4 regions of the Exiguobacterium sp. s149 genome follow, and region 1 is predicted to be linked to each of the others. Evidence: riboswitches for the same ligand, from Rfam matches in the RefSeq annotation. Region 1 holds a riboswitch; each other region holds the start of a gene.
What was found. Region 1 has a riboswitch for S-adenosylmethionine ahead of KNP81_RS11360 (MetQ/NlpA family ABC transporter substrate-binding protein). Riboswitches for the same ligand answer to the same signal wherever they lie in the genome.
Positions count from the first base shown of each region.

Region 2: linked by a shared signal. The riboswitch ahead of msrA (peptide-methionine (S)-S-oxide reductase MsrA) and the one ahead of KNP81_RS11360 (MetQ/NlpA family ABC transporter substrate-binding protein) in region 1 are both predicted to bind S-adenosylmethionine.
Region 3: linked by a shared signal. The riboswitch ahead of KNP81_RS03435 (Na+/H+ antiporter NhaC family protein) and the one ahead of KNP81_RS11360 (MetQ/NlpA family ABC transporter substrate-binding protein) in region 1 are both predicted to bind S-adenosylmethionine.
Region 4: linked by a shared signal. The riboswitch ahead of KNP81_RS05845 (2,3-diketo-5-methylthiopentyl-1-phosphate enolase) and the one ahead of KNP81_RS11360 (MetQ/NlpA family ABC transporter substrate-binding protein) in region 1 are both predicted to bind S-adenosylmethionine.

Region 1 is NZ_JACSLZ010000008.1:40,004-43,972, reverse strand. It holds gene KNP81_RS11365 (methionine ABC transporter ATP-binding protein) at 1-1,032, opposite strand, end outside; gene KNP81_RS11370 (methionine ABC transporter permease) at 1-26, opposite strand, end outside; gene KNP81_RS11360 (MetQ/NlpA family ABC transporter substrate-binding protein) at 1,042-1,863, opposite strand; SAM riboswitch class I at 1,936-2,040, opposite strand; gene KNP81_RS11355 (iron-containing alcohol dehydrogenase) at 2,081-3,097, opposite strand; gene KNP81_RS11350 (aminotransferase class I/II-fold pyridoxal phosphate-dependent enzyme) at 3,094-3,969, opposite strand, start outside.
Region 2 is NZ_JACSLZ010000010.1:26,015-29,983, forward strand. It holds gene KNP81_RS12490 (amidase family protein) at 1-1,120, opposite strand, end outside; gene KNP81_RS12495 (hypothetical protein) at 1,232-1,393, shown strand; SAM riboswitch class I at 1,438-1,538, shown strand; gene msrA (peptide-methionine (S)-S-oxide reductase MsrA) at 1,603-2,115, shown strand; gene KNP81_RS12505 (GRP family sugar transporter) at 2,145-3,008, opposite strand; tRNA gene KNP81_RS12510 (tRNA-Ala) at 3,143-3,215, shown strand; gene KNP81_RS12515 (four-helix bundle copper-binding protein) at 3,331-3,663, shown strand; gene KNP81_RS12520 (3'-5' exonuclease) at 3,729-3,969, shown strand, end outside.
Region 3 is NZ_JACSLZ010000002.1:51,624-55,592, reverse strand. It holds gene KNP81_RS03440 (TVP38/TMEM64 family protein) at 189-833, shown strand; gene KNP81_RS03435 (Na+/H+ antiporter NhaC family protein) at 861-2,162, opposite strand; SAM riboswitch class I at 2,215-2,310, opposite strand; gene KNP81_RS03430 (GGDEF domain-containing protein) at 2,407-3,969, opposite strand, start outside.
Region 4 is NZ_JACSLZ010000003.1:161,015-164,983, reverse strand. It holds gene mtnA (S-methyl-5-thioribose-1-phosphate isomerase) at 1-143, opposite strand, end outside; gene mtnK (S-methyl-5-thioribose kinase) at 140-1,291, opposite strand; SAM riboswitch class I at 1,373-1,475, opposite strand; SAM riboswitch class I at 1,681-1,782, shown strand; gene KNP81_RS05845 (2,3-diketo-5-methylthiopentyl-1-phosphate enolase) at 1,852-3,009, shown strand; gene KNP81_RS05840 (2-hydroxy-3-keto-5-methylthiopentenyl-1-phosphate phosphatase) at 3,006-3,656, shown strand; gene KNP81_RS05835 (methylthioribulose 1-phosphate dehydratase) at 3,653-3,969, shown strand, end outside.

The DNA of each region.
Region 1 (3,969 bases):
CCCCAATTTTCCCAAAACTGAAGCATGGTTCGTCACCTCCTTCACTTTCACACCGCTCGCCTCTAAGAAACGGACGGCTTGGTCGGTCTGGGCCTTATCGCCGTCCAAATGGACGAGCAGATTACCGACGAGACCACCTTTCAACTTTTTGATGCCGCCCCCGATGATGTTCGGCAGTAAGCCGAACCGTTTCGTCAATTGGGCGAGCACGGCCTGTTCACTTTGATGGCCGATGAACGACAAGTTGACGAGCGTCCCGTGCGTGCTCAATTCGTCGACGACCTCTTTCGGGACATCGAGGTTCGTTTTCAAGAATTTGCGCGTCGTCGCATGCTGCGGGTCAGAGAACACGTCGAGCACGTTCCCTTCTTCGATGATCCGGCCGGCCTCGATAACCGCGACCCGGTCGCAGATGCGCTCGATGACTTCCATCTCGTGGGTGATGAGGAAAATCGTCAGCCCGAGCTCGCGGTTGATGTCGAGCAACAGGTCGAGGATCGACTCGGTCGTCTCTGGGTCGAGCGCGCTCGTCGCCTCGTCGCTGAGCAAGATGTCCGGCTCATGCGCGAGGGCGCGGGCGATGGCGACACGTTGCTTCTGTCCGCCCGACAATTGCTCCGGGTAATGTTTCCGATGGTCCGTCAATCCGACGATGTCGAGATACTTGTCGACACGCTCACGGATCGTGCGCTTATCAAGCCCCTCGAGACGGAGCGGGATGGCGACGTTCTCTTCGACGGTCGCCGTCTTCAGCAGGTTGTAATGTTGGAAAATCATCCCGATGCGATGACGCAGCTTCGAGAGCCCTCGTTTGTCGAGTCTCGTGATGTCCTGTCCTTCGATTTCGACCTGGCCCGACGTCGGGCGTTCGAGCAGGTTGATCATACGGATGAGCGTGCTCTTGCCGGCCCCGCTTCGCCCGATGATACCGAAGATTTCGCCTTTATCGATGGTGAGCGAGACGTCGTCGAGTGCGGTGACGGCACTTTTATTTACCGTGAACGTCTTCGTGATGCCTTTAAGTGCGATCATAGGCCCTCCTTAAAACGCCGGGACGATCGAGCCGTCGAACGTCTCTTCGATGAACGTCCGGACCTCGTCCGAGTGATAGTACGATTTGAGCGTGGCGACGACTTCGTCATCCTTGTTGTCGGTGCGGACGACGACGTAGTTCGGATACGGGTTGTCGACCGTGTCCTCGTGGAACAAAGCGTCCTCGTTGATGGACAGGCCGGCACCCATCGCGAAGTTCGTGTTGATGGCCGCGAGCGCGACTTCCGGGAGCTGGGTCGGGAGCTGCGACGCCTCGAGCTCGATGAATTCAAGGTTGAGCGGGTTCTCGGCAATATCGCGTTTCGTCGCCTTGTCCGTCAAGCCTTCCTTCAGCGTGATGAGTCCCGCTGTCTCATACAGACGTAGCGCCCGCAACTCGTTCGCCGGGTCGTTCGGGACAGCGACCTTGTCGCCTTCTTTTAAATCTTTAATGTCCGTCAACTTCTCTGAGTAGAGACCCATCGGGAAGGCGACGGTCTTGAACACGTCGTCGATTTTATAGTCTTTATCGGCTTTTTGCAGTTCGAGGAATGAGAGCGTCTGATAGCTGTTGACGTCGAGGCTGCCCTCGGCGAGCGCTGTGTTCGGCGTATTGTAGTCGTTGAACACCTTGATATCAAGCTCGAGTCCGTCTTCGGCCGCGAGTTCTTTCACTTTCTCGGCGATCTGTTGGTGCGGCCCGCCCGTGACGCCGATCGTGAGCGACTCCGTGCTGAGCGCCTCACTTGCGTCCGATTGTCCGCATGCTGAGAGCGCGATGGCGGCGAGTAGTGATGTTCCTGCAAGTACTGTTTTCTGTTTGATGTTCATTTGTTTTCCTCCTCCAAAATGAAAGCCCGCTACTCATTCAGAGTGGCGGGCACGACAAGTCAAAGTCGGACACGCTCATCTCCCAGACGATTTCGTCTGTTGGAATTAGCACCATGATCATTACGATCTGGTTGCCGGGTTTCACAGGGCCAGTCCCTCCACCACTCTTGATAAGCAATCGGTCTATTTAGTTGTTATCATCTTACTTTTAATTGGTTTAATTGTAAATAGATAATTGTAAATTTTCAAAAATTATTTTCAGAAAATCTTTATCGAGCGGTGCCGGCAATTGTTGCAGCTCGGTCTCCGTCATGACGGAGTCGACCAGTACCGGGATGTCGCTCGACCCGACCCCGAGCGCCGCGAGCGTCGTCGGGGCACCGAACCGTTTCAACCAGGCTTCCAAATACGGGGCATCGGCCGAGCGCCGCAAGCGCTCTTGGACGATTAGGCCGAAGCCGACCTTGTCTCCGTGCAAGAATGAGTGGGTCGACTCGAACCGGCTGAGCGAGTTATGGACCGCATGGCCTACGGCGACGCGTGTCCCGGCGTCACCAAAGCCACCGACGGCGCCGCCGATGGCGAGCACGTGATCGACCGCGAAGCGGACGTCGTCACTATACGACTCAAAAGCGTGCTCGCTCAATTCAAGTTCGACGAGACGCCCGCACTGTTCGGCCAAGACGAGTCCGGTGTTGACGCCGGCGTCAGCTGAGCTGTCACCACTCAAATAACGGGCCTCGTAAAACTTCGCGACCGTGTCGATGACACCTGCCCGGAAGTATTCATATGGTGAGCGAGAGATGACCCGTGAGTCGACGATGACCCGTTCGATGACGACGCGGAACATGTCGTAGCGGTCGTAGCTCCCGTCCTCCTGATAGACGACGCTGAGCGGTGTGAACGCCGCACAGTTGGAGGCGAGCGTTGGGACGACGATGAGCGGGACGTTCCGTTGATAGGCGACAAGTTTGGCCGTATCGACGAGCTTGCCGCCGCCGATGGCGATTAACACGTCGGCGTCAAACGGTTTGAGCCGTTCGACTTCCGAGTCCGTGCACTCCCCGCTGAACCTTGTTGCCGGATAGTCCGCGATTCCCGGATCGATTTCCCGAACGATGCCATATCCGTTCTGACCGTGCAGGACGTGGGCACGTCGGCCGTCGACTAAGTCATCGAGACGGTCGAGCGCGTCATCGGCGTGGTCATATTCAAGGACGGCCTGACGAATCATGCCCGCACCTCCTCATAGGCGGCAAACAACCGCTCGATTCGTTCGACGGCCTCGTCAATCTTCGGTTCCGGTGAGACGAGGCCGAAGCGGACGTATCCGTTCCCTTCCGAGCCGAAGAAATAGCCCGGGGTGACGGCGACACCGGCTTCATGCAGCAGTTTCCGCGAGAACGACTTGGCATCACCCTCAGGCACTTTCGCCCAGACGAAGAACGAGCCTTCCGGCGGTTCGACGGCCCAGCCGGCCCGGTTCAACCCGTCGATCAGGCGATCACGCCGTGCCTCGTACAGTCGTGCCAAGTCATCGCGAATAGTACGGGGCGCCTCGAGTGCGGCGACGGCCGCCGCCTGGATGGCCGAGAACACGCTGACGTGGACGTGGTCCTGATACGTGTTGATCGCCTCGATGATGTCCGCGTTCCCGACGGCGAAGGCGACGCGCCAACCGGACATGTTGAACGCTTTCGACATCGTATATACCTCGATGCCCACTTCTTTCGCCCCTTCCGCCTGCAGGAAACTCGGCGGGACATGTCCATCGAATCCGATGCTGCCGTATGCGAAATCGTGGACGACCATCAAGTCCCGCTCCCGGGCGAAACGGACGGTATCGTCAAAGAAAGCGGGTGAGGCGACGGCTCCGGTCGGATTGCTCGGGTAGTTTAAATACATGAGTCTTGCCTCTTGCGTATCGAGCGTCTCATAGTCCGGCAAGAAGCCGTTCTCTTCCCGGAGGACGAGGTCACGGACGACGGCACCGGCGAGGCGTGCCCCCGAGATGTAATCAGGATAGCCGGGATTCGGTAGCAAAATCCCGTCGCCAGGTTCGAGTACGCATTGCGGCAACGTGATGAGACCTGATTTTGAGCCGAT
Region 2 (3,969 bases), on a different contig from region 1:
CGTCCTCAATCAAGCGGCCCGATTGTTCATCCGCTTTCTCGAACGTCTTCTGTCCATGCGGAATCGTCTCGGGATGACTGTTGTTACAGTTAATCAAATCCGACAACGTCTCATACGGGAGCGTCGTCGAGGCGAGATACGCCTCGATTCCGAGCTTGAACTCATGGTACAGGATATCCCCTTGGTCGAGCCCTGCTTTCGACGGCAGTTCGACGGTGACGACCTCGATGCCGCTCTGTTTCAGCAATGCGATCGCTTCGTCGTAGAGCACCTGCTCTTCTTCAGACAGATCGGTCTTGACGACGCCGACACGCATACCGACTGCTTGCCGCTCATCAAGACAAGTCCGGTAAGGCGGACCGGCCGGAAGATGCGTCGTCGCTGGGTCAGCGGGATCTTCCCCGACCATCGCCTCAAGGGCGAGCACCGCATCCCGTAGTGTCCGTGCCATTGGGCCGGCCGTGTCCTGCGACCGGGAGATCGGGATGATGCCGCTGCGGCTAATCAAACCGACGGTCGGTTTGATGCCAACGATTCCATTATGGACGCTCGGGTGGATAATCGAGCCACTCGTCTCGCTGCCGACGGCAAGCAACGTCAAGTTGGCAGCGACCGCCGACGCCGAACCTGAACTCGACCCTCCGACATCGAGCTTGTCCCCATATGGATTGAGCGTCTGGCCACCAACCCCACTCCAGCCGTTCGGCATGCCCTCAGTCAAAAAGTTGGCCCATTCGGATAAGTTCGCTTTTCCGAGGATGATGGCCCCATTCGCGCGCAGGCTTTGAACGAGATGGGCGTCCCGGCCGGCGAAGTGATGCGCGAGGGCGACGGCCCCGGCCGTCGTCTTCATCAATCCCGCCGTCTCGACATTGTCTTTAATCAACACCGGGATGCCGAGCAACGGCAAGCGGTCACCTCGTCGAAACGCCCGGTCGGCCGCCTCGGCCTCGAACAAGGCGTCCGGGTTCACTTGAATGACCGCTCTCAGCTTGTCGTTCAACTGGGCGATCCGTGTCAAATAGTAGGCCGTCACGTCACGCGCCGTGAACGTTCCTTCTTTATATCCGCGCTGGGCGGTCTCGATATCGAGTTCGAAACATGTGTTTGGTTCAGTCATATAGATTCCTCCTTTGGTCACTCGATGGTATTCGCTATCTCCAGATGATTTCCTGTTTTCGTTCGCCAACGAATATGTAACTTGGTACACTGAAAGAAAAGGGAGGTTACTATGAATCGTTCGTACGTACTCGTCTTATTGTCCGTCTTTGCCTTGTTCTTCTTACAGCTATATGCCGGGGACGCTCCGTATACGCTACCGCTCTCCATCGTCCTCGTCATCTTGATTCTCGGCGCCACCTTGTTCCAACTTCGACGCAAACCAAACCGTTGACGCCGCTTCAAATCTGATGGTATGATGCTCTCACCAACTACATATCGATATCTTGAGTGAACGAGAGACCTGGCTCTATGACTTCACAGCAACCTGCTTCGGCAAGGTGCTACTTCCAGCAAGGCATGTGCCTTGGCCGATATGACAGAGCGCTCATGTCGATGACATGAGCGCTTTTTTTGGGAAAATTGATCGAGGGGGACTTACTAATGGAAAAAGCAACATTCGCAGGCGGCTGTTTTTGGTGCATGGTGACGCCGTTCGAGGAGCAACCTGGCATCGAGTCAATCGTATCCGGTTATACGGGAGGTCACGTCGATGACCCGACGTATGAACAAGTGAAAACAGGGACGACGGGACATTATGAGGTCGTCGAGATCACGTTCGACCCGACGCTGTTCGTTTATGAGCGCCTGCTCGAACTATATTGGATTCAGACCGATCCGACCGATGACGGCGGCCAGTTCCAAGACCGCGGCAGCCAATATGCGCCGGCCATCTTCTATCATACTGAAGAACAACGCGTGAAAGCAGAGCAGAGTCGCGACGCGCTCGCGGCGAGCGGACGATTCAAACAGCCAATCGTCACGAAGATTCTACCGGCCGACACGTTCTATCCGGCCGAGGAATACCATCAAGACTTCCATAAAAAAAATCCGGCCCACTATAAAGAGGACCGGAAGAAATCTGGGCGCGACGCATTCATCGAGCAAGCCTGGTAAACAAAAGACGGGTCGTCTGACCCGTCTTTTTAGCTTTTCGCAATCCCGAGCATGAATCCGGCCACGACGATGAGCCCGATTCCCATAAAGACGAAGACCCGTTCTTTCGTCGTCTTCTCTTCTTTCAATAGATAAATCCCACCGAGCGTCGCCACGACGACGTTCAATTGCGACAAGGCGAACGACGTCGCGATGCCGACCTCACCGCTCGACACGAACAGCCCGAAGTTCCCAATCCCCCAGGCGAGACCGGCCAAGATGTTTTTGAACGTCTTCGGGTCGAACTTCTTGACATCTTTCTCGCGCAAGCTGAACAAGAGCGCTGCGATGAACATCCCGACCGATTGCGGCAAGATGGCCGTGATGCCGTCGACCTCGAAATAGTTCGTCAAGACGGCATACGTCACATAACCGATACTCGACACGAGCAGGACGAGCAAGCCTTTCTTCAAGGCCCCGCTACTGTCGCCGTCTTTGTTCTGCTGATATGACGTCAGTGCCGCCCCGATGATAATCAACACGAGCGCAGAAAAACCGAGCCATAACTCGGTCGACGTCTGCCAATCACCGAGCACGATGACGCCGAACAAGGACGTCCCGACGAGTTGCATACCGGTGCTGATCGGCATCGCTTTCGATACACTTAAAATTTGGAACGATTGGAACTGTAAATATTGCCCGAGTGCCCAGAACACACCGGAGATGAAGCCGGTCACGATTGCTAGCGTCGTGAACTCCGGATTGAATACGAGTGCGATGATGACCGCCATCACCATCGCCCCAATCGTCGTCCCGATTAACTGTTGAATCGGCTTACCACCGACTTTCGACACGATGAGCGGGATACTCCCCCACATCAAGGCAGGTAAGAGTGCGAGTAAAATCATTTCCATAGATAACACCTGCTTTCGTAGAATAACATTACCAATGATTTTCCCACGTTTACGCACGATTAAACTTTGTTCGAAAAAATTTAAAAATATCCATTGCCAAATGTTTTACTAGGATGATATAATAATTTTCGAACGGGGCATTAGCTCAGCTGGGAGAGCGCCACGCTGGCAGCGTGGAGGTCAGCGGTTCGAGCCCGCTATGCTCCATTATGGAAGTCACCACTCATTTGAGGGGTGACTTTTTTTTGCGTCTCCGCCCGGTTTAAGTCACCTGGTAGCGGGTAATGATTGTAAGACATCATTATTCTAAGGGGGACTTACTATGGATCGTGCCTCTGTCGAAGAGACCATTTTAGCCGTCATCGACTGTATGCGGGCAAGCAATCACTGTTTCTCAAAATGTTTACAAGAAGAGGATTTATTGATGGTCGCCGAGTGTATCCGGCTGACGAAAGAATGTTCGGAAGTGTGTGCGCTCGCCTTGAACGCGCTCGAGACCGATTCGGCTTTCACCAAACCGATTGCTGCACTCTGCGCCCAGGTGTGCGACACGTGCGCCGTCGAATGTGGCCGCCACTTGCATGACCATTGCCAACGTTGTTCCGAAGCGTGTCTCCGCTGCGCAGAGGCGTGTCGCAACCTCGTGGCCGCATAATCGCTTTTTAGTCTAACGATATGTTAGACTTTTTTTATACTTGTTTTATGAGAAAGGGACCGATTATGTCATATTCAATTCTTGCCATCGACGTCGAGACGGCCAACCGCGATAGTCGCAGCATCTGCTCTGTCGGCTGGAGCCTACTCGTCGACGGTGAAATCATCGAGACGAACCAACTACTCGTCAATCCAGAAGAAGACTTTGACGCAGGCAATATCCGCGTCCACGGCATCCGGCCGAGCGACGTCTGGGACGCCCCAGCCTTACCCGAGGTGCTTGAACAGCTCTATCCGACGCTGCGGG
Region 3 (3,969 bases), on a different contig from region 1:
AACGAACGTTGGGTTGTGTCGTTCGACGAACGGACTTGCCTGCAACCACAAGTCCATATTATATGATAGATATCACAGCGGAATTTCGCAAATACTTTTTATTTTTTTACGGCGGTGGGCAGGGGGATGCGTCTTCCTGAGCGAAATCGGGTAAAAAGGAATAACGAAAGTTGAAGGTGGAAACTGACATGCTGACATCACTCCAACAATATATTTTAAACTTGATTGAATGGCTACAAGGACTTCCAGGCGGACCTTGGGCAGGACTTGGGGCACCGTTCCTGGAGGCGATCTTTCCATTTCTCCCACTCGTCCTCATCATCTCGGCGAACGCAGCGACATATGGATTTTTGCTTGGGACGTTACTGTCTTGGATCGGGAGTTTGCTCGGAACAATTCTTGTGTTTGTAGCTGTTCGCTACGTGTTCCGAAAGCCGATGACGCGGTGGCTCGAGAGACATAAGCAAGGCGTCTATTGGCTCGAACGCATCAAGCACATGAGTCCGGTCTCACTCGGGTTTCTGTACTCGCTCCCGTTTATTCCGGTCAGCTTGATCACATACTTACTCGCGCTCATTCAAATGCCGCTCCGTACGTTCATCATGGCGGCCGGGTTCGGCAAGTTGCTCGTCGTCTTGATTTTCTCTGTCATTGGCGACCAGTGGGAAGAGTTTATCCAAAGCCCGTTCCGATTATCGATGCTCGTCTTATTACTGATTGTCCTATGGGCCATCAGCCGTGGACTCGAAGAACTGCTTAAACGGCGTGCCTTCAGAAAACGGAACGAGCAGCTGAAACGTGAACTTGAAGCGAAACGACAAACGACCTTGTGAAGCGACTGCTTCACAAGGTCGTTTTCGTTAAGCGCGTTTTTTGAAACGCGGGAAGTTGAAGGCGATGGCCAATCCTCCGCAAATGAACAACAAGAACGGATAGAACATATACGGAACGAGCGCCGGTGACGCTGTGTTCGTCAGTTCGGCCGCAATGAGAAGCTGTGCCCCATAAGGCAACAGACCTTGGACCCCACACGAGAAGATATCGAGTACACTCGCTGACTTTTTACGTTCGATGTCATAATCGTCGGCGATGTTCGCGGCGAGCGGACCAGCCACGAGAATCGAAATCGTGTTGTTCGCCGTCGCGACGTTTGTCGCACTGACGAGCCCGGCGATGCTCCACTCCGCGCCGGCCCGTCTTTTAATTCGGGACGTGAGCGCGTCACGCAAGTACGTGAGTCCGCCGTTATGCGAGATGAGTCCGACGAGCCCACCCATGAGCAATGTCAGGAGTGAAATCTCGGCCATGCCCATCATGCCGTCCGCCATGGCGGTGACGTACGTGGTGACGGCTAGACTGCCGTCCAACAGACCGATGATGCCGGTCAGGGCGATGCCGCCGAGCAAGACGAGGATGACGTTCATTCCCGTCAAGGCGAGCACGATGACCGCAAGGTACGGAATCAGCTTATACCATTCAAACGCTGCCGGCTCGATGGTCGATTCACCGCTCGATAAGACGGCGAGCAAAATCGTTGTGATGACGGCTGCCGGCAAGACGATCCAAAAGTTAGTCCGGAACTTGTCGCGCATGTTCGTCCGTTGGGTGCGGACGGCTGCAATCGTCGTGTCCGAAATGAACGACAAGTTATCACCGAACATGGCACCGCCAACGACGGCCGCTGCTGCGATGGCGATATTGACGCCGCTCTCCTCATGGATGCCGAGGGCGATCGGCGCCAGTGCGGCAATCGTCCCGGTCGATGTGCCCATCGCCATTGAGATGAAAGCCGCGATGACGAACAGGCCGCTCAAGAGGAGCGAAGGCGGTAATAACGTCAATGCCGCATTGACGGTCGCATCAATCGCCCCGATTGCTTCTGCGACGCTTGAAAACGCGCCGGCGAGCAAGAAGATGAACACCATGATCAAGATGCTTGGGTTGCCGGCGCCTTGGGCGACACGTTCGACCGTCTGGGTGACGCTTCCTTTCGTCATCATCGCCGCGACGATGACGGCAATCAAGGCCGCAATCAAGACGGGAAATTTATAAAAATCGTCATAGTAGATGCCTGCCCCGATAAAGAAGACGAGGAAGACGAGTAAGGGCAAGAGCGCCCATTTGTTAGCTGTTGGTTGTTCCAATCGATTCACCTCATTCATAAAAATAAAAAGAGAGCCTTCTGAAAAAAGGCTCTCTCTACAAGAAACACTTTTTTCATCTTTCGAGCAGACCGCTCGCTGGATTTGGCACAGGTTACCCGCTGCCGAGACGTCATCGGGCCAGTCCCTCAGTCTCTCTTGATAAAAAAGTTGTGATATTTAGTTATAAGACACGTTCCCTAACGTACCTGTTTCAAATCTGCTTGTCAATAGCAAACCCCCACGCGATGCACGTGGGGGCGAGTCAGGACGTCAAAAAATTGTAATGGGCGACGCGGTTGCGTCCTGCGTACTTCCCGCCGACGTAAAGCGCTCGGTCGGCGTTGCGAATCGTATCGTCTAGTCGTTTGTCACCGAACGCTTGAATCGTATCGACGCCGATTGAGGCGGTCACTGGGATATCGATTCCGTCGACGTGGAATGGTTTGGTTTCGATTTGTTGACGGATGCGCTCGGCAATCTCGACGGCGGCTTCGACATCGCATCGGTTCAACAGCAAGATGAACTCCTCGCCGCCATAACGGGCTGCGAAATCATCGGTGCGGAGCACTTGGCGGATGCGGCGACCAAACTCTTGGAGCACGCTGTCTCCGACTTGATGACCGTGCGTGTCGTTGATTTTTTTGAAGAAGTCGATATCGAGCATTGCGACGGAAATCGGATACATCGAGCCGTCCGAGATTTGTTGAATCCCGTATTCATAAAAAGCCCGTGCATTGGCAAGCAACGTCAAGCTGTCCGTCCGGCTCTCGGTATAGAGGCGGTCGCGTTCATGACAACGACTGATCGTTCGATTGAACGATTTGAGCAGTTTGACAATCTCACGTTGAATGATGGGCGGATAGCCATAGACGTGCTCGCCGGTCATGACGAGCCACGTGCGGATGCCTTCGATTTCCTCGGAACGGACCGAGATGAAGCTATGATAGTCTTCATCGAACTCGTTCGATAACGGGGCGTCCCATTCAAAGCGCATCTCATACTCGACCGAGGCTTCGTTCGGATAGGTTGCATCGAGTAAATCAAAGACGACGTGGCGATCGATCGGCTGGCGCGTCTTTAAATCAAAGTAAAGTGTGCGGTCGAACAGTTTGAACTCGACGAACCCTTCGTCGTACTCGTTGAGTCGTTCACATTGACTGAGGAACACCTCAATCGCTTGCGCCTCGCTTTGTGACAACGACACGGCTTCTTTTGCCTCATCATATTGTTCAATCAACGATTTGAAGGCGTCTTGCCGACCTTTCTGGATGATGAGCCGCTTAATAAAGAAGGTGAGTGCGGCGGCGATACTGCTGACGACAAGCAAGTTCGTCTCACGGAAGAGCGAGGCTGCTAAAATGAAGACGAGACTGACGATATACGTGTAAAACGCGATGTTTAGAAAGTCGCGGACCGGGATATCGACACGGAACCACCAACCGACTTGATACTTTTGTACGACCGTGTTTAAGATGATGGCCACAATCAAGCCGGCAAGCGGCAGAAACGAATCTTGGGAATAAAAACCGAGACCGGTCACACCACCGAGTGCCAAGTAGACGCTGGCCGGGATGGCGATTTCCAAAAACGACGTGATGGCGTTCCACGGATACGTAAAACGGAACCGTCGAAGCGCGACGCGCGGTTTCAAGTTGACGAACTGGAAGACGAGTAGTCCAATCTGATTGACGAACAGCGCTGTCTCAAAATCAAAGAATAAAAAAATAATTAAGACGATACTTTCTGAAAAGGTAAAGTAGACGCCTTTCCGTTCAATGGAGTCCATTTGAAAAGTAATGACGAGCAACGCAATCAAGATGAACGG
Region 4 (3,969 bases), on a different contig from region 1:
CGGACTTGGAGCGTCTCGATGGCATGTTCGGCCTGTTCAAGCGTCTCGATTGTCACGTAACGCTCTTCGTGCGGCAACAACGTCTGATCCAATAGGATGAGTTCGTCCGTTTGCGAATTAAAGCGGATGTTTTGGACCGTCATACGCGCACCCCCGACAAAAGCGTCACCAAGTCGTCAATCGATTCGACGCTGTGGCGTTCTTTGATGAGCGCCGTCCCGAGGGCAAGCGCGTCACGTTTTCGTTCGAGCCGCGTCGCTTCCGGCAACGTCTCGAGATCGGCGACACCGGCGAGTCCGACGGCACGGCGAATGAGTTCGCAACCGGCGTAGCCGATCGTGTCGCTGAAGATCGTCCGCAACAACTCGTCGACAAAACCGTCCGTGTTGAACGGTTCGACGGCGCGCTCAAAGTTGGCCCGGAACGTCTTCTCAAACGTCTCCCACACCGTCAAGACGTCTGTGAAACGTTCGAAGCGTTTGAACGGGTCATAGAACGTCGACAGCGTCAAATGGGCGATGATTTGGCCCAGGTCGAAGCCGAACGGTCCGTAAAATGCGAACTCTGGATCGATGATTTTCGTCTCTTGTTGGGTCGCGAAGATGCTGCCCGTATGTAGGTCACCGTGCAGAAGCGCCTCATGTTTCGTGACAAATCCGACTTTCAGTTTCGTCACCTCGACCTTCAGCGCCTGGTCTTGCCAAAGGCGTTCGACATCTTTTCGAAGCGCCGCCTCGATGTTGTTCGACTCTGCGTCTTTGAACGGGTCGGTGAAGATGAGCTTCTCGGTGATGTCACACAGTTCCGGATTGTAATAGTCACGTTCAATCCGCTTCTTCGCAATTGGTCCGGCCGCATAATCCGACGTCGCGAACAGCGTCTCTCCTAAAAATTCACCGACATGACGCGCGAGTTCCGGATAGCTCTCCCCCTTCAAATAACCGGTGCGGACAATCTCATAATCAGACAGATCTTCTAAAATCGTGTAGGCGAGCGTCCGGTCGCTGCCGAGGACGTCCGGGACGAAACGCGGCGCCACGTTCGCAAACTCACGGAGTGCCAACTGTTCAATCCATGCCCGTTCGAGCGTAAGCGGCCAGCTCTCGCCGACAACTTTGGCGTATGGGAGCGCCTGTTTGACGATTAGGCGCTGTTCGCCTTGGCGAATCCGAAACACGAGATTCAAGTTACCGTCCCCGATTTCCTCACACTCGGCGATTCCTTCTTGCAAGTATCCTAGTTGACGGACGTGCTCGACGACGGTCTGTTCTGTAAATGGTTGATATGACATGATGTTTTCCCCTTCCTGTAAGTTGCCCACAAAAAAAGCCCCTTTCTCCGCGAGAAAGAGGCACAGCCAAAATGGTTGTTCCTCTCATCTGTCAGACATTCGTCTGGTGGATGTAGCACCGTGCCTAGTGGTCGGTTGCTGCGGCGTCATCGGGCCAATTCCCTCTGCCAACTCGCGATAAGAGTGGTTTATTCGATTCGGTGAACTTATGTGATGAATATTACGGACTTGACGTCACAATTGTCAACGTCATTTTCTCCGTGCACCTCCGTCTTTTTTTGTGCATATATGGAAACAACTCCCCAAAATATTTTTTTTGGAAAAAAAGGAATTGACGACGTGACGATTCTGTGCAAAAATTCAATTAAATTTCACAACTTCAAATCACATTCTTATCAAGAGCAGACGGAGGGACGAGCCCGATGATGTCGCAGCAACCGACCAGAGATGGCACGGTGCTAATTCTTGCAGCGAAAGCTGAGAGATAAGAGTTCATTTTTTATGATGACCTCTTGCCTCGGCATGGGGTCATTTTTTGTTTGCCTGGAAGGAGGAACCATATGAGTATCACTGCCACATATGAAATCAAACGAACGGACGCGGTCGCGACCGTCGCCGACAAAATCGCCCTCGAGCTGACCGTCGGTACTTGGACGGAGCTGCCTCACTTAGAGCAAGAGCAGTTACAGGCGTACCGGGGTGAGGTCGTGTCGACCACACATACGGATACGACGAGCCGCTTCACGATCCGCTACCCGTTACATAATGTCAGCCCTGACTTATCATCCATCTTGACGACGACGTTCGGGAAACTGTCCCTCGACGATTCAATCCGGTTAATCGATTTGACGTTGCCCGAGACGCTCGCGCCTCATTTCAAAGGCGCCAAGTTCGGCGTCGAAGGGATTCGCGATTTGCTCGGTGTCCATGATCGCCCGCTCGTCATGAGCATCTTCAAAGGTGTCATCGGCCGTGACCTCGCGTTTCTCGAGCAGCAACTCCGCGATCAGTTTGCCGGAGGCATCGATATCGTCAAAGACGACGAAATTTTATACGACAACCCGCTCACCCCATCGCTCGAACGGGCCCGCATCGGAGCGGCCGTCATTCAAGCGCACTTTGAGGCGACCGGGAAGCGTGTCCTCTATGCCATCACGTTGAGCGGTCCTGTGTTCGCTCTGCGCGACCAGGCACTCCGGCTGATTGAGGCCGGTGCGACGGCGCTTCTATTCAACGTCTATACGTACGGTCTTGACGCACTGCGCGAACTTGCGAACGACCCAGACATCCGTGTGCCGATTTTGGCTCACCCGGCCTTTGCCGGCGCCTTGACCGGGTCCATCAGTCATTCGCTCTTACTCGGTAAACTCCCACGCCTCGCCGGGGCCGATTTGACGCTCTTCCCGTCTCCGTATGGCTCCCTCGCGACACCGCGTGACGAGGCGTTCGCGATTCGTGACCAGAGCGCCGAACCGCATTGGTCGAAACCGATTTTACCGGTCCCATCAGCCGGGATTCATCCGGGACTCGTCGCGGATATCATTCGTGATTTCGGGACAGATGTCGTCATCAACGCCGGCGGTGGCATTCACGGACACCCGGATGGCGCAGCCGCCGGGGCTCGTGCTTTCCGACAAGCCATCGCTCACGTCCTCGATCAAACCGAAGGACAGACGGACGAGCTCGATACCGCGTTGAAGGCGTGGGCGTCGCGATGACGATCCATATCCTGTGCGACTTCGACGGGACGATCACGGCGGAAGACAATATCATCGCCTTGATGAAAGCGTTCGCCCCGCCGGCTTGGGTCGAGTTGAAAGATGCGGTCCTCGAGCAACGGATTTCAATCCGCTCCGGCGTCGGTCAACTGTTTCAACTATTGCCGAGCGCGGCTGCCCCGGCTTACCGTGATTATTTGTTGGAGCGGATCACGCTCCGCCAAGGGTTCCCGGCATTTTTAGAACAAGTTCGGGCCCACGGCTGGAAGTTTGACGTCGTCAGCGGCGGGATGGACTTTTTCGTCCATCCAATTTTAGCAGGCCACGTCGACCCCGAGCATATCTACTGCAACGTCGCCGACTTCTCTGCTGAGACGGTAACCGTCACGTGGTCGCACGCTTGCGACGAACAGTGCACGAACGATTGCGGCTGTTGCAAGCCGACGCTCGCTCGCCGCATCGTCAATCCCGCCGACCGCTTAATCGTCATCGGCGACTCGGTGACCGACTTCGAGGTCGCGAAGCGTGCCGACTTCGTCTACGCCCGAGGTCAACTCATCACGCTCTGCGAAGACGCAGGCATCCGTTACGCCCCGTTCGAGACGTTTGACGACATCACCCATCATTTGAAGGAGGTGGCCGTATGAGCCTTACGGCACGTTGGCTTGAACTGGCCGAGATTAAAGACGAACTCGCCGCCCGCGACTGGTTCCCCGGAACGAGTGGGAATTTGGCGATTCGCGTCTCTGACGACCCGCTCGAATTTCTCGTCACGGCGAGTGGACGCGATAAACGGAAACGAACGCCAGACGACTTTGTTCATGTCGATGCGGGCGGACGCTTAATCGGCGAACAGACAGGAAAACCATCCGCCGAGACGCTGCTACATGTCGAAGTGTTCAATCGGACGGATGCGACGTGTTCGCTCCATGTCCATACGGTCGACAATAATGTCATCTC